3 regions of the Pseudomonas caspiana genome follow, and region 3 is predicted to be linked to each of the others. Evidence: riboswitches for the same ligand, from Rfam matches in the RefSeq annotation. Region 3 holds a riboswitch; each other region holds the start of a gene.
The links. Region 3 has a riboswitch for cobalamin ahead of cobW (cobalamin biosynthesis protein CobW). Riboswitches for the same ligand answer to the same signal wherever they lie in the genome.
Positions count from the first base shown of each region.

Region 1: another riboswitch for cobalamin. It lies ahead of cobO (cob(I)yrinic acid a,c-diamide adenosyltransferase); the one in region 3 lies ahead of cobW (cobalamin biosynthesis protein CobW).
Region 2: another riboswitch for cobalamin. It lies ahead of ABRP31_RS18290 (ABC transporter substrate-binding protein); the one in region 3 lies ahead of cobW (cobalamin biosynthesis protein CobW).

Region 1 is NZ_CP167995.1:1,295,668-1,305,401, reverse strand. It holds gene cobC (alpha-ribazole phosphatase family protein) at 1-258, opposite strand, end outside; gene cobT (nicotinate-nucleotide--dimethylbenzimidazole phosphoribosyltransferase) at 255-1,307, opposite strand; gene cobU (bifunctional adenosylcobinamide kinase/adenosylcobinamide-phosphate guanylyltransferase) at 1,304-1,825, opposite strand; gene ABRP31_RS05905 (cobyric acid synthase) at 1,946-3,418, opposite strand; gene cobD (threonine-phosphate decarboxylase CobD) at 3,415-4,434, opposite strand; gene cbiB (adenosylcobinamide-phosphate synthase CbiB) at 4,427-5,335, opposite strand; gene bluB (5,6-dimethylbenzimidazole synthase) at 5,332-5,982, opposite strand; gene ABRP31_RS05885 (cobyrinate a,c-diamide synthase) at 5,979-7,274, opposite strand; gene cobO (cob(I)yrinic acid a,c-diamide adenosyltransferase) at 7,285-7,896, opposite strand; cobalamin riboswitch at 7,994-8,212, opposite strand; gene ABRP31_RS05875 (sorbosone dehydrogenase family protein) at 8,315-9,658, shown strand.
Region 2 is NZ_CP167995.1:3,993,858-4,003,591, forward strand. It holds gene ABRP31_RS18265 (polysaccharide biosynthesis/export family protein) at 1-629, shown strand, start outside; gene ssuE (NADPH-dependent FMN reductase) at 870-1,451, shown strand; gene ABRP31_RS18275 (LysE family translocator) at 1,578-2,183, opposite strand; gene ABRP31_RS18280 (hypothetical protein) at 2,319-2,594, opposite strand; gene pcsA (phosphatidylcholine synthase) at 2,783-3,502, opposite strand; cobalamin riboswitch at 3,714-3,909, shown strand; gene ABRP31_RS18290 (ABC transporter substrate-binding protein) at 4,115-5,146, shown strand; gene ABRP31_RS18295 (iron chelate uptake ABC transporter family permease subunit) at 5,143-6,186, shown strand; gene ABRP31_RS18300 (ABC transporter ATP-binding protein) at 6,183-6,980, shown strand; gene ABRP31_RS18305 (GNAT family N-acetyltransferase) at 7,001-7,501, opposite strand; gene ABRP31_RS18310 (DUF979 domain-containing protein) at 7,685-8,635, opposite strand; gene ABRP31_RS18315 (DUF969 domain-containing protein) at 8,635-9,366, opposite strand; gene ABRP31_RS18320 (OprD family porin) at 9,573-9,734, opposite strand, start outside.
Region 3 is NZ_CP167995.1:3,272,468-3,282,201, forward strand. It holds gene cobN (cobaltochelatase subunit CobN) at 1-2,856, opposite strand, end outside; gene cobW (cobalamin biosynthesis protein CobW) at 2,860-3,924, opposite strand; cobalamin riboswitch at 4,049-4,278, opposite strand; cobalamin riboswitch at 4,336-4,561, shown strand; gene ABRP31_RS15045 (CbtB-domain containing protein) at 4,658-4,843, shown strand; gene ABRP31_RS15050 (CbtA family protein) at 4,855-5,562, shown strand; gene ABRP31_RS15055 (cobalamin biosynthesis protein) at 5,725-6,141, shown strand; gene cobM (precorrin-4 C(11)-methyltransferase) at 6,179-6,940, shown strand; gene nfuA (Fe-S biogenesis protein NfuA) at 7,137-7,730, opposite strand; gene ABRP31_RS15070 (acyltransferase) at 7,801-8,826, opposite strand; gene ABRP31_RS15075 (fatty acid cis/trans isomerase) at 9,108-9,734, opposite strand, start outside.

The DNA.
Region 1 (9,734 bases), 2.0 Mb from region 3:
TTCCCAATCGCCGAAATGCAATTCCTGCAAGCCCGGCTCCAGGCTCAACGGCAGTGCCAGGCGTTCGGCCAGTTCTTCAGCAAAACGGGCGCAACGTTGTAGCGGTGAACTGACAATCCGGTCCCATGGGCCGGCTTGCGCCACCGCTGTACGCATCTGCGCCCAGCCGTTTTCGGTCAAGGCGTCGTCCAGGCTGCCACGCATGCCGCCGCCCAGTTCGGTCTCACCGTGACGCAACATTTCAAGATGCAGGATCATGCGGGACGATCTGCCACCGCGGCTTCAGCGAAAGTCGCCATACCGTTGTGCAACTGACAGGCCAGACGCACCAGCGGCACCGCCAATGCTGCGCCGCTGCCCTCACCGAGACGCAAGCCCAGATCCAGCAGAGGATCGGCCTGCAAGGTCTCCAGCAGATGACGATGGCCCGGCTCAGCGCCGCGGTGACCGAACAACAGCCAGTCACGGCACGCAGGGTTCAGACGCACGGCGACCAGTGCCGCGACGCTGCAAATGAAACCGTCGACCAAGACTGCAATACCTTCTTGAGCACAGGCCAGATACGCACCGACCAGCGCCGCAATTTCAAAGCCGCCCAGGCAGAACAGACTTTGCAGGGGATCGCCAGCCTGCTCGGCGTGCAGCTTCAACGCGCGCTCGATAACGTCTGTCTTGTGGCTGATGCCCGCCGCATTCAAACCGGTACCCGGCCCAACCAGCAACTGCGCCGCGCACTCAAGCAGCGAACAGGCCACGGCACTGGCGGCAGCGGTGTTGCCGATGCCCATCTCGCCACCGATAAACAGTTCAGTGCCAACCGCTTTGGCCCGCAGTACGCTGTCGCGCCCGGCCTGCAATGCCAGCAGGCCTTGCTCTTGAGTCATGGCCGGGGCTTTGGCGAAGTTCGCGGTACCGGCACCGATGCGCAGATGGCGTACTCCCGGCAAATCCAATGGGCTGACAGTGCCCAGGTCCACCACGTCCAGTTGCGCCGACAGCTGCTGAGCCAAAACGCTGATAGCCGCCCCGCCGGTCACGAAGTTGTGCAACATCTGCCCGGTCACTTCCTGCGGGTAAGCTGAAACGCCTTCCGCTACGACACCGTGGTCGCCCGCAAAAATGGCGATCCACACCGCGTCGACTTTGGGTTTCACTCGACCTTGCAGACCGGCCAATTGCACCGCAACGCGCTCCAGTTGCCCAAGGGAACCGGCGGGTTTGGTCAATTGTTGCTGCCGCGCCAGGGCTTCTTCCCGGACCGGAACGTTGATCGCTTGCGCGGGCTCAAGCCACCACGAGTTACTCATAATGCAGATCCTTTCAATGTCAGAGGCAAACCGGCGACGGTCAGCACCACACGCTGGCAAAGCTCGGCCAGAGCCTGGTGCAACAGGCCCGCCTCATCGACATAACGACGGGTCAGCTCACCGAGGGGCACCACGCCCAGCCCGGTTTCGTTGCTGACAAAAATGATTTCGCCCGGCAGTTGCGCCACGCAGTCGAGCAGCGCCTGGCGCTCTTGCACAAGACGCTCAGTGTTTTCAAGCATCAGCAAATTGGTCAGCCACAGGGTCAGGCAGTCCACCAGCAAGCAGCGTTCGACGCTGGCGTTGTCCCGCAGAACCCGCGCCAGCTCGATAGGTTCTTCGATCAGTCCCCAGGTGTCAGGCCGACGCTCGCGGTGCATGGCGACACGTTGATTCAGCTCGCCATCTACAGGCTGACTGGTGGCGATGTAAATCACTTCCAGCCCTGAGCCAGCGGCGAGGCTTTCAGCAAGCTTGCTCTTGCCGGAGCGTGCGCCACCGAGGATTAGTTGCTGCATGTGAGCGCCTTTCTATCAAATTGAAATATGTTCCCCTGCAGGCGCTCACGAGCAGCGCGAGGCAGCGATGGCAGTTTGTCTGATGCCCTGCTATCGCGGCCTCGCGCTGCTCGTGCGCTCCTACAGGTCAAGTGCTTTGGCATTTACCCCACACAACTCACGCAGCAACTTGCCATTCAGATGGTTCTCCACCAGATCCGCCAGCCGCTCGATGTCCCGCTCGCGCAACGCGTGGTAATCCACTTGCTGCACGTCCTGCAAACCGGCCCAGCGCAGTAAGGCACTGCAGGCCTCCGGGGTTTCGAACAGGCCGTGCAGATAGGTGCCAAAGATCTGCCCGTCGGCGCTTTGTGCTCCGTCGCAGCGGTCGTCGTCCAATAGCACAGCCGGGTTTTCCAGCGCTGCGCCCGTGGTCACGCCAGCATGGATTTCATAGCCGCTGACCTGCACGCCTTCCAGAAGCAGACGCCCTTTCACGTTGCGCAACTGCTTCTCTTCTTCGAGCACCGTGCTCATCGCCAATAAACCAAGACCGGCGCTGGAACCGGGCGCGCCCTCCAGGCCCAGCGGATCATGCAACTGCTCACCGAGCATCTGTAAACCGCCACAGATCCCCAGTAGCTTGCCGCCATAACGCAGGTGCCGGGCGATGGCGCTATCCCAGCCATTGGCGCGCAGATAAGCCATGTCGCTGCGCACACTTTTCGAGCCGGGCAGGATGATCAGGTCAGCCGAAGGAATGGCCTGTCCCGGCCCGATAAATTGCAGATTGACCTGCGGATGCAGGCGCAGCGGATCGAAATCGGTGTGGTTACTGATGCGCGGCAGAATCGGCACCACCACGTTGAGCACTTGCTCGACTTTGTCGGTCTGGCGCTGATCGAGACCGTCTTCGGCCTCCAGATGCAGGTCCATCACGTAAGGCAGCACGCCGACCACCGGTTTGCCGGTCCGCGCTTCAAGCCAGTCGAGGCCCGGTTGCAGCAAGGCGATATCGCCACGAAAACGGTTGATGATGAAGCCTTTGACCCGCGCCTGCTCACTGGGAGAAAGCAATTCCAGCGTGCCGACCAAATGAGCGAACACACCGCCACGGTTGATATCGGCAATTAGCAGCACGGGGCAATCCACCGCTTCGGCGAAGCCCATGTTGGCGATGTCGTTGGCGCGCAGATTGATCTCGGCAGGCGAGCCAGCCCCTTCAACCATGATCACCGGATAGGTCTGCCCCAGCCGCTCGTGGGATTCCAAAACCGCCTTCATGGCGATCTCTTTGTAGCCGTGATAAGCCACCGCATTCATGGTGGTCACCGCACGGCCATGAATAATCACCTGCGCGCCGGTATCGCTGTTGGGCTTGAGCAAGACCGGATTCATGTCGGTATGCGGCTGCAGTCCGCAAGCCTGGGCCTGCACCGCCTGGGCACGGCCGATTTCGCCACCGTCCGCCGTCACCGCGCTGTTGAGCGCCATGTTCTGCGGTTTGAACGGCACCACGGCAACGCCCTGACGCGTCAGCCAGCGACACAGCGCCGTTACCAGCGTACTTTTGCCCGCGTCGGACGTGGTGCCCTGCACCATCAACGTAGTCATGGCTGCTCCTGGCTGGGCAGGCTTTGGTTGAACTCGATCAGCGCCTTCTCCAGACGCTGCCAGTGGGCTTCAGTGTCCGGCAGACCGAAGCGCAGACTGCCATCGAGCGGGTTATCGCTGACGAACAAGCGCAACAGAATGCCGCGCCGGGCGCAGAACTCATGCAGCACCTCCGCATGCGGGGTGATGACCCGTTGAAACAGCGCGCTGCCACCGCTTGGCTGAAGCCCGTGGCGCGTAAGGACCTGTACAAGCCGCTCACTGGCCTGATCAGTGCGGCTACGTTGCGCGAGGTGCCCCTGAACATCCTTAAGGCAGGCTTCGCCGATAATTCGCGTGGGACCGCTGACGCTCCAGGGGCCGATTTCCTGAGCCAGGGATTTGAGCAAACCCGGCTCAGCCAGTACAAATCCCAACCTCACACCGGCAAGCCCGAAGAACTTGCCAAACGAGCGCAGCACGATCAGACCGGCCAAGCCGGTGTGGGCCGCAAGGCTCAAGTCCGGCGTGTTGTCCATAAAGGCTTCATCGACCACCAGCCAGCCACCCCGCTCTGCCAGCCGTGCTTGCCACTTCAACAAGCGTTCCGGGGTGAGCATCAAGCCGGTTGGATTGTTCGGGTTAACCACTACCAGTACGTCGAGGCTGTCGAGGAAGTAATCCACTTCATGCTCAAGCACTTCGCGCACTAAAAAGCCCGCGCTGCGCCAGGCATGAGCGTGCTCGGCATAGCAAGGCGACAACACGCCGACCTTACCGGCACTGCGCAAACGCGGCAGGGCCTGAATCGCTGCCTGGGAACCGGCGACCGGTAACGCTCGCGCTGCGCCGTAATAAACACAGGCGGCTTGCTCCAGACCGTCATCGGCTTCAGGCAAACGATGCCAGGCGGCTGCCGGGATCGCTGGAATCGGGAACGCCCACGGTGCAATGCCCGTGGACAGGTCCAGCCAGTCAGCTTCATCGATGCCGTATTGCCTGGCTGCCCTGCGCAGGCGACCGCCATGTTCAAGCATAAAATTCGGCTCCAATGCACAACACTAACAACCATAACCACACACCGCGCTGCACCAATTGCCAGCCGCGATCAATGGAATTAGCGTCAGCGGGCACACCTTCACCCAACTGCGGACGCTGATGCAGTTCGCCGTGATAAATCGCGGCACCGCCCAGTTCGACACCCAGAGCACCCGCGCCAGCGGCCATCACCGGCCCGGCGTTTGGGCTGTCCCAGGTCGGGCCTTGAGTGCGCCAGCAGCGCAGAGCCAGACGGGTTTTGCCTAGCAACGCGTAGGTCAGCGCCACCAGCCTTGCAGGAATGTAGTTGAGCACGTCGTCAATCTTTGCCGCCGCCCAGCCAAAACGCTCGAAACGCTCATTGCGATAACCCCACATGGCGTCCAGCGTATTGCTCAATCGGTACAAGACCACGCCCGGCGCCCCGGCAACCGCAAACCAGAACAACGCAGCAAACACCGCATCACTGCCGTTCTCCAGTACCGACTCAGTGGCGGCGCGGGCGACTTCGGTGGCGTCCAGTTCCGAGGTCTGGCGACTGACCAGATAGCCGACCCGACGGCGCGCCTCTTCAAGGTCGTCCGAGCGTAACGCCTGAGCCACCGGCTCAACGTGCTCGCCCAGACTGCGTAAACCCAGTGCGCAATACAGCGCAAGGATTTCCACCAGCCAGCCAATGTAAGGCAGCCAACTCAACGCAGTCGCCAACAGGGTCAACGGGATAACCGCGATAAACCACGCCGTGACGCCATGGCTACGCCAGCCGCGACCGCCCGAATTGAAACGCTTCTCTATCCGGTCAGCGTAACGACCAAAGGCGACCAATGGATGAGCACGCTTCGGCTCGCCCAGCAACGCATCCAGCGCCACCCCGGCAACACTCAACAGCGCCACACTCATTGATCCGCTCCCCATTGGTTTTCAAACAGCATTTCGTTCAGCGGGCGCTCTTTGCCCCAGCCTTCCATGACCAGCATCGGCACCGGATAAAACTCGGTCACCGGCCCCAGACACAGAATCGCCAAAGGTTTCGCACCCTCGGGCATGCCCAGCAAGTCAGCCAAAGCTTGTGGTTCAAACAGAGAAACCCAGCCCATACCCAGCCCTTCGGCACGCGCTGCCAGCCACATGTTCTGAATGGCGCAGGACAACGACGCCAGGTCCATTTCCGGCAGTGTGCGACGGCCGAAAATGTGTTTTTCGCGATCATCCATCAGCGCGGCAACGAGGACTTCTGCGCAATCGTTGATGCCTTCGACTTTAAGCTTCATGAAGTCATCGGCGCGTTCGCCCAAGGCCTCGGCGGTACGAATCCGCTCCGCCTCAACCTGCGCCTGAATGTTCGTACGCAACGTCCGGTCGGTGATGCGAATAAACCGCCAGGGCTGCATCAAGCCCACGCTGGGTGCCTGATGCGCCGCTTCGAGCAGACGTGTCAGCAACTCGGGCGCGACGCTGCCACCGCTGAAATGCCGCATGTCCCGTCGCTCGGCAATGGCGCGATAGACCGCAGCACGTTCTTCGGCGCTGTACGCGTGATCACTCATGGTTTGAAAAGCGCCGCAACCGCCTGGGGATTGGAAGGGAAATAGAAATGCACATAGGACGCCGTCATGCGCCCGTCGCGATAGACCGCCTCCGCGCCGCGCCCACCATTGGGGCTTAAACCACGGGCGATGGGCTGCAACTCGGTGCTGGTCAGCGAATGGTGATAAGTGTGGCCGCGTAGCTCGCCTTCGGGCAATGCGACGTTTTGTAGCGCCAGGGCTGCCAGACGTTTCTGCATCACGGCCTCGCCCTTCAGCAAGCCAACCAGCTCAACCCGCAGCCCGTCGACATCGGTCAAGGCATCAAGCAGATACAACATGCCGCCGCATTCAGCCAGCAACGGTTTGCCTGCCTGGTGGTGTTCGCGGATGGCGGCCAGCATTGACGTGTTCTGGCTCAACGCGACGTGATGCAACTCTGGGTAACCACCCGGCAAATAGAGACTGTCCGCTTCAGGTAAAACGCTGTCGCGGATCGGCGAGAAGAACACCAGCTCTGCGCCCATCGCCCGCAGCAAATCCAGACTCGCGCCATAGGTGAAGGCGAAGGCTTCGTCATGAGCGATGGCGATGCGTACACCTTCAAGCAGTGGTTCGGCCGGAATAATGTCCGGGGCGGCGAAGGTCACGGCGGGCGGCAAGGCCACTTCGCAGGTGCTGGCCAAGGCATTTGCGGCTGCGTCGAGGCGCAGGTCCAGGTCATTCAGTTCGCTGGCCTGTACCAATCCGAGATGACGGCTTGGCAGTTCGATTCCGGTTTCACGAGACAGCGCGCCATACCAGCGCAGACCTTCGGTCAGGCTGCCTTCAAGCAATTGCGCATGCCGCACGGTGCCGACGCGGTTGGCCAGTACACCAGCGAACGGCAGGTCCGGCTGGTAGCGCGCCAACCCCAGGGCCAACGCACCAAATGTCTGGGCCATGGCTGTGCCATCGATCACGCCCAATACGGGCACACCAAAATGACGAGCCAGGTCAGCGCTGGACGGCGTGCCGTCGAACAGGCCCATCACGCCTTCGATCAGAATCAGATCGGCCTCGCCCGCAGCCTGCCACAACAGGCGACGGCTTTCATCAGCGCCCACCATCCACAGGTCGAGCTGATAGACCGGCGCACCGCTGGCCCGCTCAAGAATCATGGGGTCGAGAAAGTCCGGCCCACACTTGAACACCCGAACCTTGCGGCCCTGATTGCGATGCAGGCGAGCCAGTGCAGCGGTGACGGTGGTTTTGCCCTGGCCCGAAGCGGGCGCGGCGATTAGAACTGCCGGACAGTGGCGCGGCTCGCTCATGAAAGTATGCTCACAGCTCTATGCCTTTCTGGGCGCGAATGCCTGCCTGGAAGGCGTGCTTGACCACAGTAATTTCGGAAACCGTGTCAGCCATGTCGATCATTTCCGGCTTGGCGCCGCGACCAGTGACGATCACGTGCTGCATCGGCGGACGCGCCTGCAAGTCACTGAGCACTCGCTCGATATCCAGATAACCGTGCTTGAGGGCGATGTTCAGTTCGTCCAGCACCACCAGACCAATGGCCGGATCACGAAGCATTTCCAGGGACACTTCCCAGGCGGCTTCGGCTGCGGCGATATCGCGCTGGCGGTCCTGGGTTTCCCAGGTGTAGCCCTCGCCCATCACGTGGTAACGAACCTGCTCGGGGAAACGCCGAAAGAAGAATTCTTCGCCGGTGCTGTTACTGCCCTTGATGAATTGCACGACGCCACATTGCATACCGTGGCCCATCGCACGGGCGAGCATGCCGAAGGCGGAGCTGCTTTTGCCTTTGCCGTTGCCGGTCAACACCAACAGCAAACCGCATTCGTTAGGGGCGCTGGCAATACGCTCATCCATGACGGCTTTCTTGCGCAGCATGCGCGCCAGATGGCGTTCGTCACGTTCAGGGGATTCGTTCATCTCAGCTCTCCGCTTGAGGGCACGCGAAAGCAGACGGAAGGCAAAGCAAAGACTGACAGCACGACCACAGGTCATGCGCAGAGCATCGCCCGCCGTGATGCTGTTGAATGGATCAGGCCGGTCTCCGGGCTCATGAGCGGGCGAACCCGGCTGCGCGCCTTCCCATGCCGGAGCACAGTGGCAGATTGCGCAGTTTTCACTCATTTACCGTTGCGGGGGCAGCGCCGGAATAGCTCGAAAAAAAGCGAACGCACCGGCTTCCCTGTTTCACTCAATCAGTCCGCAGACGTTGAGCACCTGAAACAAGCGCGCAGGTTAGAGCGTTGACCCGGGAGCGTCAATCAACACAGGGGTTGAACCTCAACAGAGTGAGGGCCTCTACCCCTTAATGCACCACTGCCCGTAACGGAGATCCACCATGTTCACGCTCAAACCGCACTACGCCGTCTTGCTCGTGCTTGCCGCTGGCCTCGCGGGCTGTGGCGAGTCCTCGACCTTGCAAGTCACCGACGGCACAGGCCCGGCTCCGAAGCTACCAGAGCCCAACAAGACCCTGATCCCGACCGTCAACATCGCACCGGCCGTCGGTTGGCCGCAGGGTGGCAAGCCTGTCGCGGCAGCGGGCACCCAGGTCGCCGCCTTCGCTGAAAACCTTGATCACCCGCGCTGGCTGTACGTGCTGCCCAACGGCGATGTATTGGTCGCCGAAACCAATTCGCCGCCCAAGCCCGATGACGATCAAGGCGTTCGTGGCTGGGTCATGAAAAAAGTCATGGGCCGCGCCGGGGCCGGCGTGCCTAGCCCCAACCGTATTACCCTCCTGCGAGACAAGGATCACGACGGCGTCGCAGAAACCCGCACGGCATTTCTGGAAAACCTCAACTCACCGTTCGGCATGACATTGGTCGGCAATACGCTCTATGTCGCCGACACCGACCGCCTGATCAGCTTTCCTTATAAGGATGGCGAAACGTCGATCAGCGCGCAGCCGACCAAGGTTGTCGATTTGCCAGGCGGTACGCTGAATCACCACTGGACCAAAAACGTCATCGCCAGCAAAGACGGCAGCAAGCTGTACGTCACCGTTGGCTCGAACAGTAACGTCGCAGAAAACGGCATGAAAGCCGAAGAAGGTCGGGCGGCAATCTGGGAAGTCGACCCGGTGAGCAAAACCCATCGCATCTTCGCCTCAGGCCTGCGCAACCCAAATGGCATGGACTGGGAACCAACCACCGGCAAGTTGTGGACGGCAGTCAACGAACGTGACGAAATCGGCAGCGACCTGGTACCTGATTACGTGACCTCGGTTCAGGACGGCGCTTTCTACGGCTGGCCGTACAGCTATTACGGGCAGCATGTGGACGAGCGCGTGAAACCACAAAATCCGGACCTTGTTGCCAAGGCAATCGCGCCTGACTTCGCAGTGGGCCCGCACACGGCTTCACTCGGCCTGGTGTTCGCCGACGGCAAAACCTTACCCGCGCCATTCAACGAAGGGATGTTCATTGGCCAGCACGGTTCCTGGAACCGCAAACCGCACAGCGGCTACAAGGTGCTGTTCGTGCCGTTCAAAGATGGCAAACCAGCGGGCACGCCGATTGACCTGTTGAGCGGTTTTCTCAATGCCGATGAAAAAGCCCAAGGTCGTCCGGTCGGAGTGGTGAATGACCATCAGGGTGGTTTGCTGGTAGCCGATGATGTGGGTAACAAAATCTGGCGGGTGACGGGAGCGAAGACGCAGCAGGCTGGAGTGAAGCCTTGAAGGGCCTGCCTCCGGATTTGAGTTGAACCAATCGCGGGCAAGCCCGGCTCCCACATGAATCGCATTTCCCTGTGGG
Region 2 (9,734 bases), 720 kb from region 3:
TCAAAGTACTGCGCTACAACAGCCAGCGCATCCTGCTTTCGGGTTCGTTCAAAAGTCCCGGTCCGCAGCCGATCACCAATATTCCATTGAGTCTGGTGCAGGCAATCAGCACCGCAGGCCTCGATCTGACTGACGCCAACCTCGCAGGGCTGACCCTGCGCCGCGATGGCAAGGACTATGTGATCGATGTCGACTCGCTGAACCGCAAGGATTCGCAACTGAGTAAGGTCTTCCTGAAAAATGGCGACTATCTGCACTTGAACAGTAACTCCAAGAACAAGATCTACGTGCTGGGCGAAGTCCAGCGGCCGCAGGTCATCTCCTTCGGGACCACCAGCGTGACACTGCTCGAAGCCTTGGGTAACTCCGGCGGCCTGAGCCCGGACAGCGCTGACGGTGACGCGGTGTATGTGATCCGCGGTGCCGAAAACCAGGCCAACGCCCGTTCAACGGTCTATCACCTCCTGGCAAAAAAACCGACTGCCTACCTGCTGGCCAAGGAGTTTGAACTCCAGGCCCAGGACGTCATATTTGTCGGCCCGGCGGACATCACCCGCTGGAGCCGCTTCGTCAGCCAACTGCTCGGCTCAGCCAACGTCATCCAGACAGGCGCTGCTTTCAGAAACTGACATCCGTCACAAAAACGTCCCCGCATCTGCCGATTGCGGGGATTTTTTTGCCTGCGATTTGGCAGCAAGTGTTGCCACAGCAACAGCGAATCAACAGTTGAGGGTGGCATTGAGCATCCCGCGATGTTGTCAGGACCGGGATTCACAGATATTTATTTTTAATTTCAATAACTTGAATAATTAATCCGCGCTGGCATGCATGCTGCTTTGACTTGCCTACGCTTTTTCAAGGAATTCAGCATGTTAGTAGTTTCACTGTCAGGTAGCCCCGCCCTTAAATCCCGCTCAGGCGTGGTACTGGAACACGCGGGCCGTTGGCTGCGCGCCAAAGGTGTAGACGTCACTACCCTGCGAATCCGCGATTTCAACGCTGAAGATCTGATCTTCGCCCACTTCGACAGCCCGCAAGTGCTGGACTTCATCGAAGCCGTCAAACAGGCCGACGGGTTGCTGATTGGTACGCCGGTGTACAAGGCCTCTTTTTCAGGTGCACTGAAAACCCTGCTGGACCTGCTTCCTGAGCGGTCTCTGCACGGCAAGGTGGTTTTGCCATTGGCCACCGGTGGCAGCATCGCACATATGTTGGCGGTGGATTACGCGCTTAAGCCGGTGTTATCGGCGCTTAAATGCCAGGAAGTCCTGCACGGAATTTTCGCGATCGACAGCCAGATCAGCTACGCCGATAACGAACAAGGCGGCGATCTGGACGACATTCTTCAGGAGCGTTTGCAGGAAGGCCTGGAGCATTTCTACCTGGGTCTGCAGCATCGCGTTCAAGCGCGGCAGAAACAGGCCGGAGGGCATTTGCGATTGGCGTTGTGAACGGGTAAACCTGTGGGAGCCGAGCTTGCTCGCGATAAGAGCGCTGCGGTTCAACGCCGAAATTGCAGCGCCTGTATCGCGAGCAAGCTCGGCCCCCACAATTGATTAGCGTAAGACTTCAGGCCATCACCCCTTCAACATCGGATACAGCGAAACCACCAACAGCACCGCCATCCCCCAGTTAAACACCCGCAGCCAGAACGGATCGCGCAGTGCGTTGCGCAGCAGACTACCGAAAGCCGTCCAGATACTGACCGTTGGCAGGTTGATCAGCGCAAACACCGCCGAGATGATCACCACATTGGTGAAGTACCCCTGCAGCGGCGTGTAAGTGCTGATCGCACCGACGGCCATTACCCAAGCCTTGGGGTTGACCCACTGAAACAGTGCGGCCTGGATAAATGTCTGCGGCTTGCCCTCCTGGCCCGTGGCGTCAGACGCCGGACCAGACGTGGCGATTTTCCACGCCAGATACAGCAAATAGGCCGCGCCGACATAGCGCAGGACGGTGTACAGCAGCGGATACGCCTGAAAGGCGGCACCCAAGCCCAGTCCCACTGCCAGCACCAGACTGAAAAACCCGCAACAAATACCCAACATGTGCGGCACCGTCCGGTTGAACCCGAAGTTCACACCCGAGGCCAGCAGCATCATATTGTTGGGTCCGGGCGTCACCGACGTGACGAATGCAAACAGGGCAAAGGCAAGCAGTAGATCGAGGGAAAGCGACATGGAGCGGTCCAGACTTCAAAGGGCAGGCCTTCACTCTATCGAACCGACAACCAAAAACACACGAACAGTCAGGTGAAGATTCAGCCGGCACAGTTCCGGGTAGATACCGTTTTATTCAGAACTGTATCTAGCGGATTAACCCTGACGATCCTGGCCGACCTCAGCGTTATCAGCGCTGATCTCGCCACGGCTGTCGAATTCGCGAACCGCTTGCATCTGCGGCTCAGCCAGCAGTTTGGCCTTGGCGATTTGATACTCATCAAAAGACAGCCCACGGCGATTCAGATCTTCCATCGCCAACTGGTGAGTTTCCTGAGCAGTGTAAGGGCGCAGCTCAACGGCGTGATGGGTGGAGCAACCGGAGACAACAGCAACGGTCAACAACAGGGCAAAAGCGTAAATGCGGTTCATGAGAGCCTCCGGATCGGGTTCATTTCGGGAATGAACAAAGGTTACGCCCGGGGCCGTTTACGCAGAAATCACTGCTCTTGATAGTCGGTATTGCTGGGAGGGAAATTGTCAGAAATGCAATCGCTGTCGTGCGGCAAACATTGGACCTGTAGGAGCGCACGAGCACCTACAGATCCTTCAAGCAGTACTCAAGCCCGCCACTTACCCCAATACTCCAGCGAAGTACGCCACAGGCAGATACCGATAAAGTACGCCGACATGGTGAACCACACGCCCATGACTACTGGACCGTTATGCGGATGGTTAATGATCAGCAACGCGCTGCTGATCAACCAGATGGTCGTCACCACAATATTGAGCGGCATGAAACGTCGTACCCGGAACGGATGGAGAAACTTCATCCGGGTCAACGTCAGCAATGCCAGGCCAATAATCGTCAGGAACGTCACCCAAGGCGACGGCTGAATGATGTACAGACACAGTGCCACCACGTTCCAGGCTGCGGGGAAGCCCTGGAAATAATTGTCCTTGCTCTTCATTTCCAGATTGCAGAAACAAAACAGCGACGAAACCAGAATGATCGCCGTGCTCAGCAACAACGTATAAGGCGGCAGCGGGATGTAGCTATAAATGAACAACGCCGGAATAAATACATAGGTCAGGTAATCAATCACCAGATCCAGAACCGAACCGTCAAAGCCCGGCAATACCGACTGCACGTTGAATTTGCGCGCCAGCGATCCATCAACGCCATCCACCGCCAGCGCCAGGCCCAGCCACAGCAGGCACGCCTTGGCCTGGTCATCGAACAGGGCAATGGTCGCCAGGAATGCAATGACCACGCCGGTGGCGGTAAAACCGTGGGCACCCCAGGCTTTCAGCCAGGCCACTCGTTGAGTCGATATCACAGGAAAATGTCTCCAAAAGGTGAAGCGGACCAGTGTAAGCCTGGTTGGATGCACTATCGACCGGCCATCGGTCGAGAAGGTTCACCACCGGGAGCGGTTAACACCCGTCCAGTTACGGCTTGCATCATGCGCCGAGCGAGCGAAACGCACGATAAAAAAATGAAGGGTGCTGGCCAAAACAGGAAAAATCACCACTCTTTTGAGCTTATCCATTACCATGCCGCCCGTCGGTTTCCAAACGGGATTAATAGGGAATCCGTGATGGCCCAAGGGTCGTCAACCGGAACTGCCCCCGCAACTGTAGGCGCTGAGCCCTGCTCCATAGATGCCACTGGATAAAACCGGGAAGGCCCGAGCATGGCGATGATGCGTCAGTCAGGAGACCTGCCGACATCAGGAAGCTACACCATCGCTGCGGGCGCAACCCCGTGAAGCGGTCACGTGCTTTCTGGCAATTGACCCACCGGCGGGGTGTCCGGGGAGTACATCCGTCAGCACGGCGGCGCAGCCGTGATTGATTGACCCTGCCGAGCCTTCGCCAGCAGCAGTCGTGATGTGTATCCAGCCAGAACACCATCGTACGGATAACCGTTCGAATGGAGATCGTTTTTCATGTCTTTGCCTCGTTTTGCTGTATTGCTCGCTGGCCTGGGTTTCTGCGCACTGACGCTGGCTGCCAGTCCGGCCCCTGCCCTTGCAACAAAGTACCCGCTGACCCTCGATAACTGCGGGGTACCGCTTACCTTCGCCAAGGCCCCCGGCAAAGCCGTGACCATTGGCCAGTCAGCGACTGAAATCCTCTATTCCCTTGGGCTGGCCGACAAAGTGGTCGGGACTTCACTGTGGTTCAACAACGTGCTGCCGCAGTTCAAGGACCTCAACGACAAAATCCCGCGTCTGGCCGATAACGATCCGAGCTTCGAAGCGGTGATCAACAAGCGCCCTGAACTGGTGGCGGTGCAATTCGAATGGATGGTTGGCCCGCAAGGCGTGGTCGGCACCCGGCAGCAGTTCAGCGAAATGAAAATCCCCACCTACCTCATGCCATCTGACTGCGAAGGCAAAGACAATCTGGTGGGGGCAGACGGCACGCGCCTGCGGCCCTTCTCCATCGACAGCCTGTACAAAACCGTCGATCAACTGGCGCAGATCTTCGACGTCCAGGCCCGTGGCAATGAGTTGAACGCAGACCTGCAAGCACGCCTTGCCAAGGCTCAGGCCAGCGTCAAAGACAAACACTTGAAGGACGCTTCGGCAGTGTTCTGGTTTTCCAGCGCAGACCTCAATGTCGACCCTTATGTAGCCGGACGCAAAGGCATCCCGGCGTTCATGATGGACACCCTGGGCATCCGCAATATCGTAGAGTCCGATGAAGAGTGGCCTACCGTGGGCTGGGAAACCATCGCCAAGGCCAACCCGACGATTCTGGTACTCGCACGGATGGACCGTCGCCGCTTCCCGGCCGATGACTTCCAGAAAAAACTGGAATTCCTCAAGACCGACCCGGTGACCAAAAACATGGATGCAGTGAAACACAACCGCATCGTGATCCTTGATGCTCAGGCCATGGAGGCGACGATTCGCACCTTCGATGGCATTGACGAACTGGCTGGCGCCATCGACAAGTTCGACCTGCACCCATGACAGCGCAGTTCGCCGGTCGCTTGTTACGCAAGATTTGCCTGCACGGGGCCTGGGTGCTGGCCGTGTTGCTGGTGGCGATTGTCGCGGGCATTGCGATTGGTGAAACGCCCATAAGCCTGTCACTGGTGTTTCAGGTGCTGGCCAACAAGCTCTGGGGCGCCGGTTTCATACTGGACCCTATTGATGAAGGCATCGTCTGGAATTACCGCCTGACTCGCGCACTGGTCGCGGCTGCCTGCGGTGCGGGTCTGGCCATTTCAGGCGTGGTCCTGCAATCGCTGTTGCGCAACCCGCTGGCCGATCCTTACCTGCTGGGCATTTCCGCCGGAGCTTCGACCGGTGCCGTGCTGGTGGCGATCATCGGCGTTGGCGCGGGTGCCATCTCGTTGTCAGCCGGAGCCTTTGCCGGGGCCATGGCCGCTTTCGTGTTGGTCGCTCTGCTCGCTCGCAGTACCGGCGCAGTCAGTGGCAGCGGGCAGATCATTCTCGCGGGCATCGCCGGTTCACAACTGTTCAACGCCCTGACCTCCTTTCTGATTACCAAGTCGGCAAATTCCGAACAAGCGCGCGGCATTATGTTCTGGCTGCTCGGCAACCTCAGCGGCGTGCGCTGGCAATCAGTCACGCTGGCGGTGCCGGTGGTTGTGATCGGTCTGGCGGTGTGCCTGTGGCATCGGCGCTCGCTGGATGCGTTTATGTTTGGCAGTGATTCTGCCGCTGCCCTGGGTATTCCGGTGCGCCGGGTTCAGGTGGTATTGATCGCCACCGTGGCGCTGGTCACGGCAGTGATGGTCTCGCTGGTGGGCTCTATCGGTTTTGTCGGTCTGGTTGTACCCCACGCGGCGCGCTTGCTGGTCGGCGTGCGTCACGGTCGGTTGATTCCCGTCAGCGCATTGGCCGGAGCCGTATTCCTGATTGCCGCTGACGTACTGTCTCGCACCGCGATCAAGGGCCAGGTCTTGCCAGTGGGGGTAATTACCGCACTGATCGGCGCACCGGTATTCGCCGTGATCCTGATCAAAGCCAAGGGGGGTCGATGAGCACTCTGAAACAGCCGGCGACCGATATCGACCGCAATGTGTTGTCGTGCTCTGGCCTGAACTGGTCGATCAAAGGCGTACCCATTGTCCGGGATGTCGCGCTGCAGCTACGACGCGGTGAAACCCTGGGTCTGATCGGCCCCAACGGTTCGGGCAAGTCCAGCCTGCTGAAGCTGCTTTCAGGCATTCGAACTCCGGCCAGTGGCGAGATTCACCTGAATGGGGCTGCCCTCGCCGACATGAAACGCCGTGATGTCGCGCAGATGATTGCGGTCGTCGAGCAGCAGGCTGAAACTTCTGATGCAATCACCGTCCTGGATGCCGTAGAGCTGGGACGCACACCGTGGCTTTCCGCCTTGGAGCCTTGGTCAGCCGCAGACGACAGGATCGTTCAGCAAGCATTGTCCGACGTGGACATGGCAGATAAACCCAAACGCGCCTGGCACAGTTTGTCGGGGGGCGAACGCCAGCGCGTGCACATCGCCCGTGCGCTGGCTCAGCGCCCGCAGATCCTGTTGCTCGATGAGCCCACCAACCACCTGGATATTCAGCATCAGCTAAGTATTCTGGGGCTGGTGAGATCGTTGTCGGTAACCACCCTGATCGCCTTGCACGATCTTAATCAAGCACTGGCTTGCGACCGGCTGGCAGTGATGGATAAAGGCGCGTTGATTGCCATTGGTGAACCGTCCGATGTGCTGACCTGCGAACTGTTACGCGAGACGTTCGGCGTCGAAGCGCACTACCTGACGGACCCGTACGACGGGACACGGATTTTGCGTTTCAGGTCCTGAGCACACAGATCATCCGTGTCTTACTGAACCCTGCGCTCCATATGCGTGGTCTGCCACACGGGATCGCTTTCAACGTCGACAATCCGGAAACCCTGCCGCTCCCAGAAGCCAATCGCTCCCGGTAAAAACGGATGGGTATGCAGGTAAAGCACGTCGATGCCCTGCTCCCGGGCACACGCCTCAAGAGCCAGATAAATCTGGCTCGCCAACCCCGACCGACGAAATTCGGGAAGGACGAACAGACGCACGATTTCCACGACCTTGCTTTGCCCGTAGTCCAGCTGAGCAAATCGTCCGTCGTAAGGTAAGTAGCCGATCGCGGCAACGATTTCCCCGTCGCGACGAGCGATCAGAAAACGGCCGCCGCCCTCCTCGCTGTACACCCTGGCAAACTGCGCAAGGTCCGCGGGCATCACGGTAGGGTCAAGCATCGGGAAGATGTCCGCCCGGGCACGCAGAACGAAATCGATTACAAAGGGAACGTCTTCAGGTTGTACAGAAACAATGTCTACAGCAGGCATTTACAGCGCTCGGTCACCGAATAGACAACCATCCTAATGCAGCCCGCAAACACAATGCAGCTTTCTGAGCTGACCCAAATCCTGTGGGAGCTGCCGAAGGCTGCGAAGCATTACCCTGACGGGACGCTATCGCAGCCTTCGGCAGCTCCTGCAAGCCAATCTCGAATTACCTCAATGCTCTGATCACATCAAGAAGTACAGCAACAGGATATTGACCACCAGCAACGGCAAGGCCGTTGGAATCTGTGCTTTGATCACCGCGTACTTGTCCGGCAGCTCAAGCAATGCTGCCGGAACGATATTGAAGTTTGCCGCCATGGGCGTCATCAACGTCCCGCAATAACCAGAAAACATGCCGATGGCGGCGATGACAGCCGGGTTACCGCCGTACATGCCGATCAACACCGGAACACCGATGCCACCGGTCATCACCGGGAACGCCGCGAAACCGTTGCCCATGACGACGGTGAACAAGGCCATGCCCAATACGTAAACCGAGACGGCGACCAGCTTGAAGTCGAGGTTGATGTAGTTGGTTGCCAGATGCGCCACCGCCTTGCCGACGCCCGCGTCGTTGAACAGCAGCCCCAGCATGGCCAGCATTTGCGGCAGCACCAGCGCCCAACCCAGAGCCTCGGTCAGCCGTCGGGATTCGCGCATGGCCTGCACCGGCGTGTCACGCGTCAGCCAGCACGCCAGTGCCAGAGCGATCAGGCAGCCCAGCCCGAGGGACACGAAGGTGCTGTTGGCCGGATCAAGCAGAGGCACGCCGCCAATCTTGATATTTTTGAGGAATAGCGCGCCAATCACCGTCACCAGCGGAATCGCCAGCGCGGGAATAAACAGCTTGCTGCCCAGACGCCCGGCACTGGCACGACGCTCCTTGTCCGGCAATTCGCCGTGCTTGCCGAAACCCACACCGCCAAAACCGGCGATAGCCGCCATGACCAGCACGCCGATACCGACCAGCACCGGCGGCAGGCGCTCACCCACCAGAAATGCGATGGCGAACAGCCCCCAGAACAGCCCCGTGCTCCAGCGCTTGGGGTTGGTGCGATCGGTCAGGGTCAGTACCGAGGTCACCGCCAGGATGATCCCGGCCAGCCAATACAGGTATTGAATGGAAATGATCATTACACGCTCTCCTGGGCCGTAGCAGCCGGGGTGGACTGCGCCACAGGTTGCAACTCACGATTCAGACGACGATCAAAACGGCTCAAGTGGATCGAGTGAATGATGAACGCACAAATCGCCGTGGGAATGCCCCACAACGCGATATGGATGGGTTCCACATCGACCCCGGAACCGAGCAGGAACGTGTGCATGAGGGCGATGGCACCGAAGGCCACAAAGATATCCTCACCGAAAAACAAACCGACGTTGTCGGTCGCCGCGCACAGCGCCAGCAGCTTGGTCCGCAACGGCTCAGGCAGCTTGCCGAATCGTACCTCTGCGGCGCCTTCAGCCATCGGGGCCAGCAACGGACGAACCATTTGCGGGTGCCCGCCAAGGCTGGTCAAGCCGACCGCCGCAGCGGTTTCACGAATGAACAGATAGCCAATCAACAGCCGCCCAACCGTGGCGCTCTTGAAGCGCGCGATGAAGTTCTGCGAATGCAGACGCAAGCCATGACGCTCCAGCAGACCAATCACCGCCAATGGCAGCAGAATGATCAGCGGCAAAGTACGAGTCTTGATAAAGCCGGTACCGATGGTTGCCAGAATGGTTTCCAGCGACATGCTGGCGGCAAAACCGGTAGCGATAGCCGCCAGGGCGACAACCAGCATCGGATTGAAGCGCAGCACAAAGCCAATGATGATGACCAGCACGCCCAATAGCGGCCAGAGATTGATAGCGGTTTGCATGATTGAAGTCTCGTTATTGTGAGGGTGTAAAAGAGTAGAAAGCCTGCGTGCGCTCGATTTCTGTGGGAGCTGGGCTTGCCCGCGATCAGGGCAGCGCAGATATCAGGTCAACCGCGTCCAGCCTTATCGCAGAAAGCCTCGCTCCCGCAGTTTTTGTGCATATCTGTCAATCGCCCCAACACGCAGCAATCAAGCCAACTTCAGCCCTACCAAAGCGGCAGGGTATAGCTGACGATCAGACGGTTCTCATCCAGGTCATTACCGAAGTTGGAACGAACGGTTGCGTTACGCCATTTGACGCCCAGATTTTTCAAGGTACCACTCTGGAACACGTAACCCACGTCGGTGTTGCGCTCCCACTCCTTGCC
Region 3 (9,734 bases):
ACGCGGTCGATCCAGCAAGCTCAACGGCAGAATCTCGAAGTCATCGACACGCTGACTGCCAGTCGCCCAGACCGGCCGCACCCCCATCAGCGCCATCGCCTGAGCGATATCGTCGCCGCCCGTGCGCATGGTTGCGGTGCCCCAAACCGACAACCCAAGTTGACGTAAATGATCACCATTGTCTTGTAAGTGCCTCTCCAGCAACAAGTTTGCTGACTGGAAGCCAATACGCCATGCGGTGGTGGTGGGCAGATTTCGCACATCGACCGAAAAGAAGTTACGCCCGGTAGGCAGCACGTCTATACGCCCGCGACTCGGCGCACCGCTGGGGCCTGCGGGTACGAAGCGCCCGCTTAGCGCATCCAGCAAACCCTGAATCTCTGCCGGACCACATGCGTCGAGTCGCGGAGCCACAACTTCTTTTAAACTATCAACAATATCCAGTAGATCTTTGTTTTCAAAAGGAATATTAAAATCTAAATCGTCGATTACTTGTTCAATCATCCACGCAGCGTACAGTTCCAGACGCTCGCGGGTATCACCCGCCGTTCGCCATGGATCTGCGCTGATGGCGAGAAGCGCTGGCGGCCTGGCTGCCAGCCAGGGCTCGGCAAGCTCACAGTCCAGCGGGTCGAAACCCAGCTCAAAGGCTTTACTCAAGGCCCGCAACAGACTCGACTGCGCGCCACGGCCATCGCCTCGGGGAATACGCAACAACGCCAGCAAAGTATCGATGCGCAGGCGGCCGGTGGGTGACTCACCGAAGATATGCAGACCGTCGCGAATCTGGGATTCCTTCAGATCACACAGATAGGTGTCCAGCCGTGGCAGCCAGATCGCGGCGTCTTCATCCTGTAACGAATTACCCAGCGCCAATTCCCGATCAATATGGGTTTCGCGGACCAGCTTGAGGATGTCGCGTTGCAGTTCCAGAGCACGACGAGGATCAAGCAACTGTGCTTCGTAATACTCGTCCGCGAGCAGCTCAAGATTGCGCAACGGCCCGTAGGTTTCGGCTCGGGTCAGCGGCGGCATCAGGTGATCGATAATCACCGCCTGCGTGCGGCGTTTTGCCTGAGCGCCCTCGCCCGGATCGTTGACGATGAACGGGTAAATGTTTGGCATCGCGCCGAGAATCGCATCCGGCCAGCAGGTTTCCGACAGCCCGACGCCCTTGCCCGGCAGCCATTCAAGATTGCCGTGCTTGCCCACATGCACCACCGCATGTGCGCCGTAGGCTTTACGTAACCAGAAATAGAACGCCAGATAACCATGGGGCGGGACCAGATCAGGGTCGTGATAGACCGCACTGGCGTCCACCTGATAACCCCGCGCGGGCTGAATACCAACAAAGGTCAGGCCAAATCTGATCCCGGCAATCATCATCCGCCCACTGCGGAACATCGGGTCTTTATCCGGCGCGCCCCAGCGGGCAATCACCGCTTCACGGTTGGCCAGAGGCAATTGCTCAAACGCTGCGGTGTACTCATCGAGCGCCATGCTTTGGTGACAGGGACGCAGATCAATGCTGTCCAGATCATTGGTAACGCCGCCGAGCAGTTGGTGAATCAAATCAGTGCCGGTTTCCGGTAACCCGGCAACCGGATAGCCCTCGCCCTGCATGGCACGCAGGATATTAAGTGCGGCCGCTGGCGTATCGAGGCCGACACCATTGCCGATTCGCCCGTCGCGGGTGGGGTAATTGGCCAGAATCAGTGCAACGCGCTTGTCGGCGTTCGGCAAACGCCCAAGCAATACCCAGCGACGCGCCAGCTCAGCAACAAAGTCCATGCGCTCCGGCTGCGGGCGATAGCAGACCACATCCGACTGACTACGCTCGCTGCGCCAGGCCAGATCCTTGAAGCTGATCGGCCGACTGATAATCCGCCCGTCCAGCTCTGGCAAAGCAATGTGCATGGCCAGATCGCGAGCACCCAGGCCTTGCTCGCTTGCGCGCCAGCCGGGTTCGTTATCCTGGGCACAAATCGCCTGAATCACTGGCACATTGCGCCTGAATGGTCGCAGGTGCGGGGTTTCCGGGCTGGACTGAGCAAAACCTGTGGTATTCAGGATCAGCTCAGCGCCCACATCGTCCAGCCAATCCTCGACCACCGTCATGCAACCCGCCTCTTTGAGGCTGGCCACGGCGATAGGCAACGGGTTCAAGCCTTGCGCCTGCAAACGAGCGCAGAACACGTCGATGAACGCGGTATTGGCGGCCTGCAAGTGCGAGCGGTAGAACAGCAGCGCGACGACGGGCTGATCCGCCACCCAGTCAGCGAACCATATTTCAGGATCGGTGCTGACGCCTTGGGGATGATAAACCGCAGTACGCGGCAAGGCTTTTGGCTCGGACCACGGATAATCCCGATCCAGCATACGAGTAGCAAGACAACGGTAGAAATCCAATGCGTTGTGCATGCCACCCTGACGCAGAAATTGCCATAGCCGGTGGCAATCCTCGGCGGGCGCAGTGCTGCGTTCAGTCAGTTCGGGATCATGACGATCACAGCCCGGCACCATGATCACTTGCACGCCCCGTGCTGCCAGTTCCATAAGACGCTCGACGCCGTAGCGCCAGTAGCCGATCCCGCCGTGCAGGGAAATCACAATCACTTTGGCGTGGCGCAGCACCTCATCGACATAGAGATCGACCGAAGCGTGGTTTTGAACCTGCATCGGGTTAGCCAGACGCAAGCTCGGGTAATCGTCCGGCAGTTGCTGAGCCGCTTCGGCGAGCAGTGCCAAGCTTGAATCACCGCTGCAGAGAATCACCAGCTCGGCGGGGGTTTGCCCCAAGTCGGCAATACTGTCGTCCGGTACAAAACCACCGGGCTGGGTTCTCAGCAGATGCATGAATCAACCCGCTAGCGCAGCGCGCAGCTGGGATTCAAGCGCAGCAGCGTCGAGTTTCTGGCCAATCAATACCAAATGAGTGGCGCGCTCTTCGTCAGCCCCCCAGGCGCGGTCGAAGTGCTTGTCGAAACGCGTACCCACGCCCTGAATCAGCAAGCGCATCGGCTTGCCCGGTATGGCGGCGAAACCCTTGACCCGCAGAATGCCGTGCTGCACGACCAGTTGGGTCAGTGCATCGAGCAACAGACTGTCGTCAGCTTCGGGCAGTTTGATTGAAATGGAATCGAACGCGTCGTGATCGTGATCATCGTGGTCATCGCCTTCGTGATGATCATGATGGGTCTTGCGTCCATCGATATGCTGCTCGGATTCAGCACCCAGGCCCAGCAAGACATTGATAGGCAGACGACCGCTGCTGGCTTCGATGACCTTGACCGCTGGCGGCAGCTCTTCGGAGACTTCGGCACGCACGGCGGCCAGACCGGCAGCGTCGATCATGTCGGACTTGTTGAGGATTACCAGATCAGCGCTGGCCAGTTGATCAGCAAACAACTCATGCAGTGGCGATTCATGATCCAGGTTCGGATCCAGCTTGCGCTGTGCGTCGACCTGATCAGGGAAAGCAGCAAACGTACCTGCGAGAACTGCGGGGCTGTCGACGACAGTGATGACCGCATCAACGGTGCAGGCATTACGAATTTCTGGCCACTGGAAGGCTTGTACCAGTGGTTTTGGCAGCGCCAGGCCGGAGGTTTCGATGAGGATGTGGTCCAGATCGCCACGCCGTGCCACCAGTTCACGCATGACCGGGAAGAACTCTTCCTGAACGGTGCAGCACAGGCAGCCGTTGGCCAGTTCGTAAACACGGCCAACCGCCTCTTCTTCGGTGCAACCGATGGTGCATTGCTTGAGGATTTCGCCGTCAATGCCCAGCTCGCCGAACTCATTGACGATCACGGCGATGCGCCGACCTTCCGCGTTATCCAGCATGTGGCGCAGCAAGGTGGTTTTGCCCGAACCGAGGAAGCCGGTAACGATAGTGACGGGAAGTTTGGCCAGTGTTTTCATCGGATGCCCTTTGGCAATACGGCGGGCAAGCAGGACGAAAACCCTGTGTGGCCACAAATGTGTAGCCACAGAGATACGATTCGCCACCGGATCACCCCGCCCGGTTGTAGTGAGAATTCGTCGGGCACAAGGCCCGAATCGAGGCAGGTCTCCTGGCTTGCGGCGCACCCGGAGCATCTCCGGGGCAGTCATTGCGCCTTCCCGCACAGACAGAGGCTGCGCAGTGGCTTTGCAGAGACTGTGCGATAAATCAGCACCGCTTACAGTTGCGGGGGCAGCCGCGGCATCGACCGCGTTCCCGTCTTAGCTCCATGCCATTGGATCAGCTGGAGAACCTCGAACCTGCAAGGCTACGCAGTGACTGCGGGCAGGTCAATCGACTGATTGACGTTCCATGCAGGCGCATGCTCTCCTACACGCCTTGTTACGGGTGCCCCTCACGGGGTGAAACGGGAAACCGGTGCGTTCAGGCCTTTGGTCTGTGCAAGTCCGGCGCTGCCCCCGCAACGGTAAGTGAGCGAAGAATCAGATCCACTGTGCCGATCACGGCATGGGAAGGCGATTCTTGCAGGTTGAACGCCATCGAGCGCTCGGCCCCTCACAAGCCCGGAGACCGGCCCGACATGAAACAAATAACGAACCCGCGGTGGGCGGGCGCAGTTGCACTCCCCTGACTTTCGTCAGCGGGATATTGCTGCGCATGCCTGCTTGCCGACATCCAGAGGGAAGCGCCATGTCGATCAGTACAGCCAGCCATTCCGCCAGCACTGCAACCACCCGAAGCCAACGCCTGACCGCCGCCATCAGCGCAGCGATTCTTGGTGCCTGCCTGGTGTACTTCGCGGGCTTCTCCCACATCGAAGCGGTACACAATGCCGCTCACGATACCCGGCACAGCGCCGCCTTTCCTTGCCATTGAGACCTGACGCCATGTTCAAGCGAATCGCTCAAACGGCCGGGTTTACTGGCCTGCTTGCCGCCCTGCTGTTGACCCTGCTGCAAAGTTTCTGGATTACGCCGTTGATCCTGCAGGCTGAAACCTATGAAAACGCACCTGCCGAACAGGTCCATCATCACGCTCACGACGAGGCCGCACCGGCGGGTCACGTGCATGACGACGAAGCCTGGTCGCCGGAAGACGGCTGGCAGCGCATCGTCTCGACCACGGGTGGCAATCTGGTGGTCGCGGTCGGCTTCGCACTGATGCTGGCGGCGCTGTACACCTTGCGAGCGCCGGGCAAAACCTCCCAAGGCCTGTTCTGGGGGCTGGCCGGTTTTGCCGTGTTTACCCTGGCGCCAACGCTGGGCCTGCCACCTGAGCTGCCGGGCACCGCTGCTGCGGACCTCAATCAGCGACAAATCTGGTGGATCGGCACGGCAGCCTCGACGGCTGTTGCTCTCGCGCTGATCGTCTTTGCCCAGAACTGGCTGTTGAAAGCCTTGGGCGTGGCGATTCTGGTAGTGCCTCACCTCATTGGCGCTCCGCAGCCTGAAACCCATGAAAGCCTGGCACCAGAAGCGCTGGAGTCGCAATTCGTGATGGCTTCGCTGCTGACCAACGCGGTGTTCTGGATCGCCATGGGGCTGATCAGCACGTGGCTGTTCCGTCGCAACAATCCTGATCTCGACCCAGCCTGATCTTGAGCAAATTTGACATAAGCTGGCTCGCAGCAAACATTGGATCTGTAGGAGCTCACGAGCACCGCGAGGCAGCGATGGCGTCCCGCCGGATACACCCTCGTCGCTGCCTCGCAGCGCTCGTGAGCTCCTACAGAAAAACATTTCAATTCAGTGAGTTATATGTTGTTTGATAACAAGCGGCCGATCCTGGTGGCAGGCTTGGGTTGCCAACGTGGTTGCTCCGCAGCGGCGCTGCTGGAGCTTATTGAGCGCAGCCTTGAAAGTCATGATCTGCGCCGTGAAGACATCAGCGCCCTCGCCTCTATCGACCTGAAAAGCCAGGAGCCAGGCCTGCTGGAATTAGCGACTGAGCTTGATTTGCCGTTGAGTTTCTTCAGCCCGGAACAATTGACCGCCTACGAGTCGCAGCTCAGTCATCGCTCAGAGATCGCCTTTGAACACACCGGTTGCTATGGCATCGCAGAAAGCGCCGCGCTGGCTTCGGCAAGCCAGTCAGGCGCTGCCGAGCTGCTGATAACTCGCAAGAAATCCTTGCACGCCACTTTTGCTTTGGCCATTGCTCGGCCAATTAGCTGATAATCGCTATTTTTGTCCCTTCACATCTGGAGTCTTCATGACGGTCTTTTTCATCGGCGCAGGCCCCGGCGATCCTGAGCTGATCACAGTCAAAGGCCAGCGGCTGATCCGCAGTTGCCCGGTGATCATCTATGCAGGCTCGCTAGTGCCTGCCGCCGTTCTGGAAGGTCACCAGGCGGTTCAGGTGAGCAACAGTGCCGAGTTGCACCTGGAACAGATCATCGCCTTGATGAAATCCGCTCATGAACAAGGTCAGGATGTGGCCCGTGTGCACTCCGGAGACCCAAGCCTGTATGGCGCGATTGGCGAGCAAATTCGCCACTTGCGTGAATTGAATATTCCGTTCGAGATCATCCCGGGCGTTACGGCGACTGCAGCCTGTGCTGCGTTGCTGGAGACTGAACTGACCCTGCCGGATATTTCTCAGACGGTCGTTCTGACCCGTTACGCGGACAAGACGTCGATGCCCGAAGGCGAAGCGCTGGCCGATCTTGCCCGTCACAAGGCAACCATGGCGATTCATCTTGGGGTCAATAACCTATCAAAGATCGTCGCCGAACTGACACCCCACTACGGAGCAGATTGCCCGATCGCCGTGGTGCATCGCGCCAGTTGGCCGGATCAGGATTGGGTCGTCGGCACTCTGGCGGATATCGAAGCCAGGGTTGAAGAGAAAGGTTTTCGCCGCACGGCGCTGATTCTGGTGGGGCGTGTGCTGTCCAGCGATGCATTCAGCGAGTCATCGCTGTACCGCGCCGGGCATGCGCATTTGTTCAGGAAGTATGAGGGCACGCGTTAAGCACAATTTACTGTGGGAGCCGGGCTCGCCCGCGATGAGGGTGACGCGATCTAAAAGTTAACCAACCTCATCGCGGGCAAGCCCAGCTCCCACAAAGGATTAGCATTGCAACTTATAACCGCGGCATGCTCAGGTATCCCGATCACACAAAAAACCCCGAACACGTCGGGGCTTTTGATACTGCGCAGCAAACAGCTTAGTAGTAAGCGTTTTCTTTCTGCGTGTGGTCAGTCACGTCACGCACGCCGTGCAGTTCTGGAATGCGCTCAAGCAAGGTGCGCTCGATGCCTTCCTTCAGCGTCACGTCAGCCTGACCGCAACCCTGACAACCGCCGCCAAATTGCAGAACAGCGATGTGCTGTTCCTGCTCTTCAACCACGTCAATCAACGTGACCTGACCGCCGTGGCTGGCCAGCCCTGGGTTGATCTCGGTTTGCAGGTAATAGTTGATGCGCTCGTTGATCGGGCTATCAGCATTGACCATTGGCACTTTAGCGTTGGGTGCCTTGATCGTCAGCTGGCCGCCCATGCGGTCGGTGGCGTAATCAACAACGGCATCATCCAGAAAGTTTTCGCTGAAGCCGTCAATCCAGGCCGTGAAGCTCTTCAGGCCAATGGCCTTGTCTTCCGGTTTTTCTTCGCCCGGCTTGCAGTAGGCAATGCAGGTTTCAGCGTACTGGGTGCCAGGTTGGGTAATAAACACGCGGATGCCGATGCCCGGGGTGTTCTGCTTTTCCAGCAGATCGGCCAGGTAATCGTGGGCAGCATCGGTAATTGTAATAGCGGTCATGAAAATTCCTCGCAGACGTGCGGGCAGTTTACGCCAATCCCCAGCTTCGTACAAAGTCCTAGTGTTTTTGTCAGGAAAGCGCTTGAGAAGCATTTCTGGCGCGTCTTTCGTCCAGCCAGCCCTTCATGCGCCGGTACAGGCCCTTCTCCAGCCATTCATAACTGATCCATGCACCCAGCGCGATGACCGGTACGCAGATAGCGAAAACCAGATAGGGATTGAGGTCGTAGTGTTGCGAGGCGAGCCAGCCGCCGTACAGCACCAGAACATGGAGCAGATAGACCGAGTAGGAACAGTCACCCAGCACCTTGAGAATCTTGTTACCCCTGAATACCGGTTCCATGGCGATGCACGACAGCACAATCAATGCACTTGGCAGGCCCCAGTTAAGCAACCGCTGCTGATCAGCACCCAAGTGATAAATGACCACCAGTCCTGTGGCGATACCCAGCAACGGTAGCCAGAACCCTTCTTTGATCCAGCCCTTGCGATAAATGATGCCGATGCCAATGCCCAGCAAGAACTCATAAATGATGTCGTTGCCGTAGAAACGGCTGATCAGACCGGAACGCGCCAGCACCTCACACACCGCAAACAGCGCTGCAGCCACAATCAAGGGTCGATGACGCTGCTTGAACAGGAAAACCGTGGAGAACAATAGATAGAAGAACATCTCGTAATTAAGCGTCCAGCCTACGTTCAGCGTGGGGTACAGGCCGTAACCACCGGGATTCTCGGCCGGAATGAAAAACAGCGACAGCATGAACGTCTGCCAGTTGATCACCTGGTGTGGCAGCAGCGGCGCTGCAAACACCAGTAGCAAGCCCATGGCTGCAGTGTAGAACCAGTACGCAGGAACAATCCGGATAATGCGATTGAGCATAAAGCGGCTGGCAGGCATTTCACTGTTCTGAGTAGAAAGGAAGATCACCAGGCCACTGATGACGAAAAAGATATCAACCCCCACTGCCCCCTTCGTCACGAAGAAGTCGCCAACCGGGCCGCTGGCGTGGAAATTGAAAAAAATCTGCATGAAGTGATGACACACAACGACCCACGCGGCGAGTGCCCGCAGGGCTTGAACCGAAATCAACATCACAAACCTCATTGCCTCTTTAAACAACAATCCAGGGCTGCAAAAAACATCAGCATGCACAAGGACACTCACGGGGTCGGACCGTGATAGTTCCTAAAAGGTCATGAAAAAATGAGATTTCCGGTCAGCGGTAGATGGCTGCGGGCCATGTGGAGCGTGGGTCAGACAGGGAAAAAGAGGCGCGCTTATCGTCGGAATGCCGCCCAAACCAGGCCTCGCTCCTACATGAGAAATGCGATCTCATTTAGGAGCGAGGCTTGCCCAATAAGGACGGCGCAAATCTAGAGATTTTCGTACCGATTCATATCCATCACCCCCGCCTCGACAGGATCGGTTTCCTGAATATAGCGAGTCAGGTCATGAAAGTACGACCAGAACTGCGGACTGCTACGGCGTACGCCCCAACGTTCAACAATCTTCTCAAACTCCTGCTGATGCCGGGCTTGCTGCATGAGCTGAACAAACTCAGGCACCTGACTGGCAGGCACGTTGAACATGAAATTGGGGTAGCTCGCCAACATCCCCGGATAAATCGTCAACGTGTCCAGGCCTGGCTGGTAACGATAAGACTCACCCAGCAAGAACGCGACGTTGGTATGGGACCGGTTGCGCAGCATGCTGTACATCGTTCGTTTGCCAGTGCCATCTTCAATACGCAGCATCGTTGCTTCAGGCAAAAAATCAATAACCTTCAACCCTGCCGCCGGGCGTCCAGTGAGATGGCTCAGCGACTGCTCGACCTGAGCGAAAGTGTCACTGATACCCGCCCGCGAACAGTAAGCGCCTGAACAGCGATTGATTGGGTCCGGCGCAGCATTCAACGTACCTGCACGCTCTACCAGCTTCAGGGCGAAATCGCGTTTCGGATCCTTCTCGTCCAGTTTCATGCCGCTTGGCGTGTCATTGTC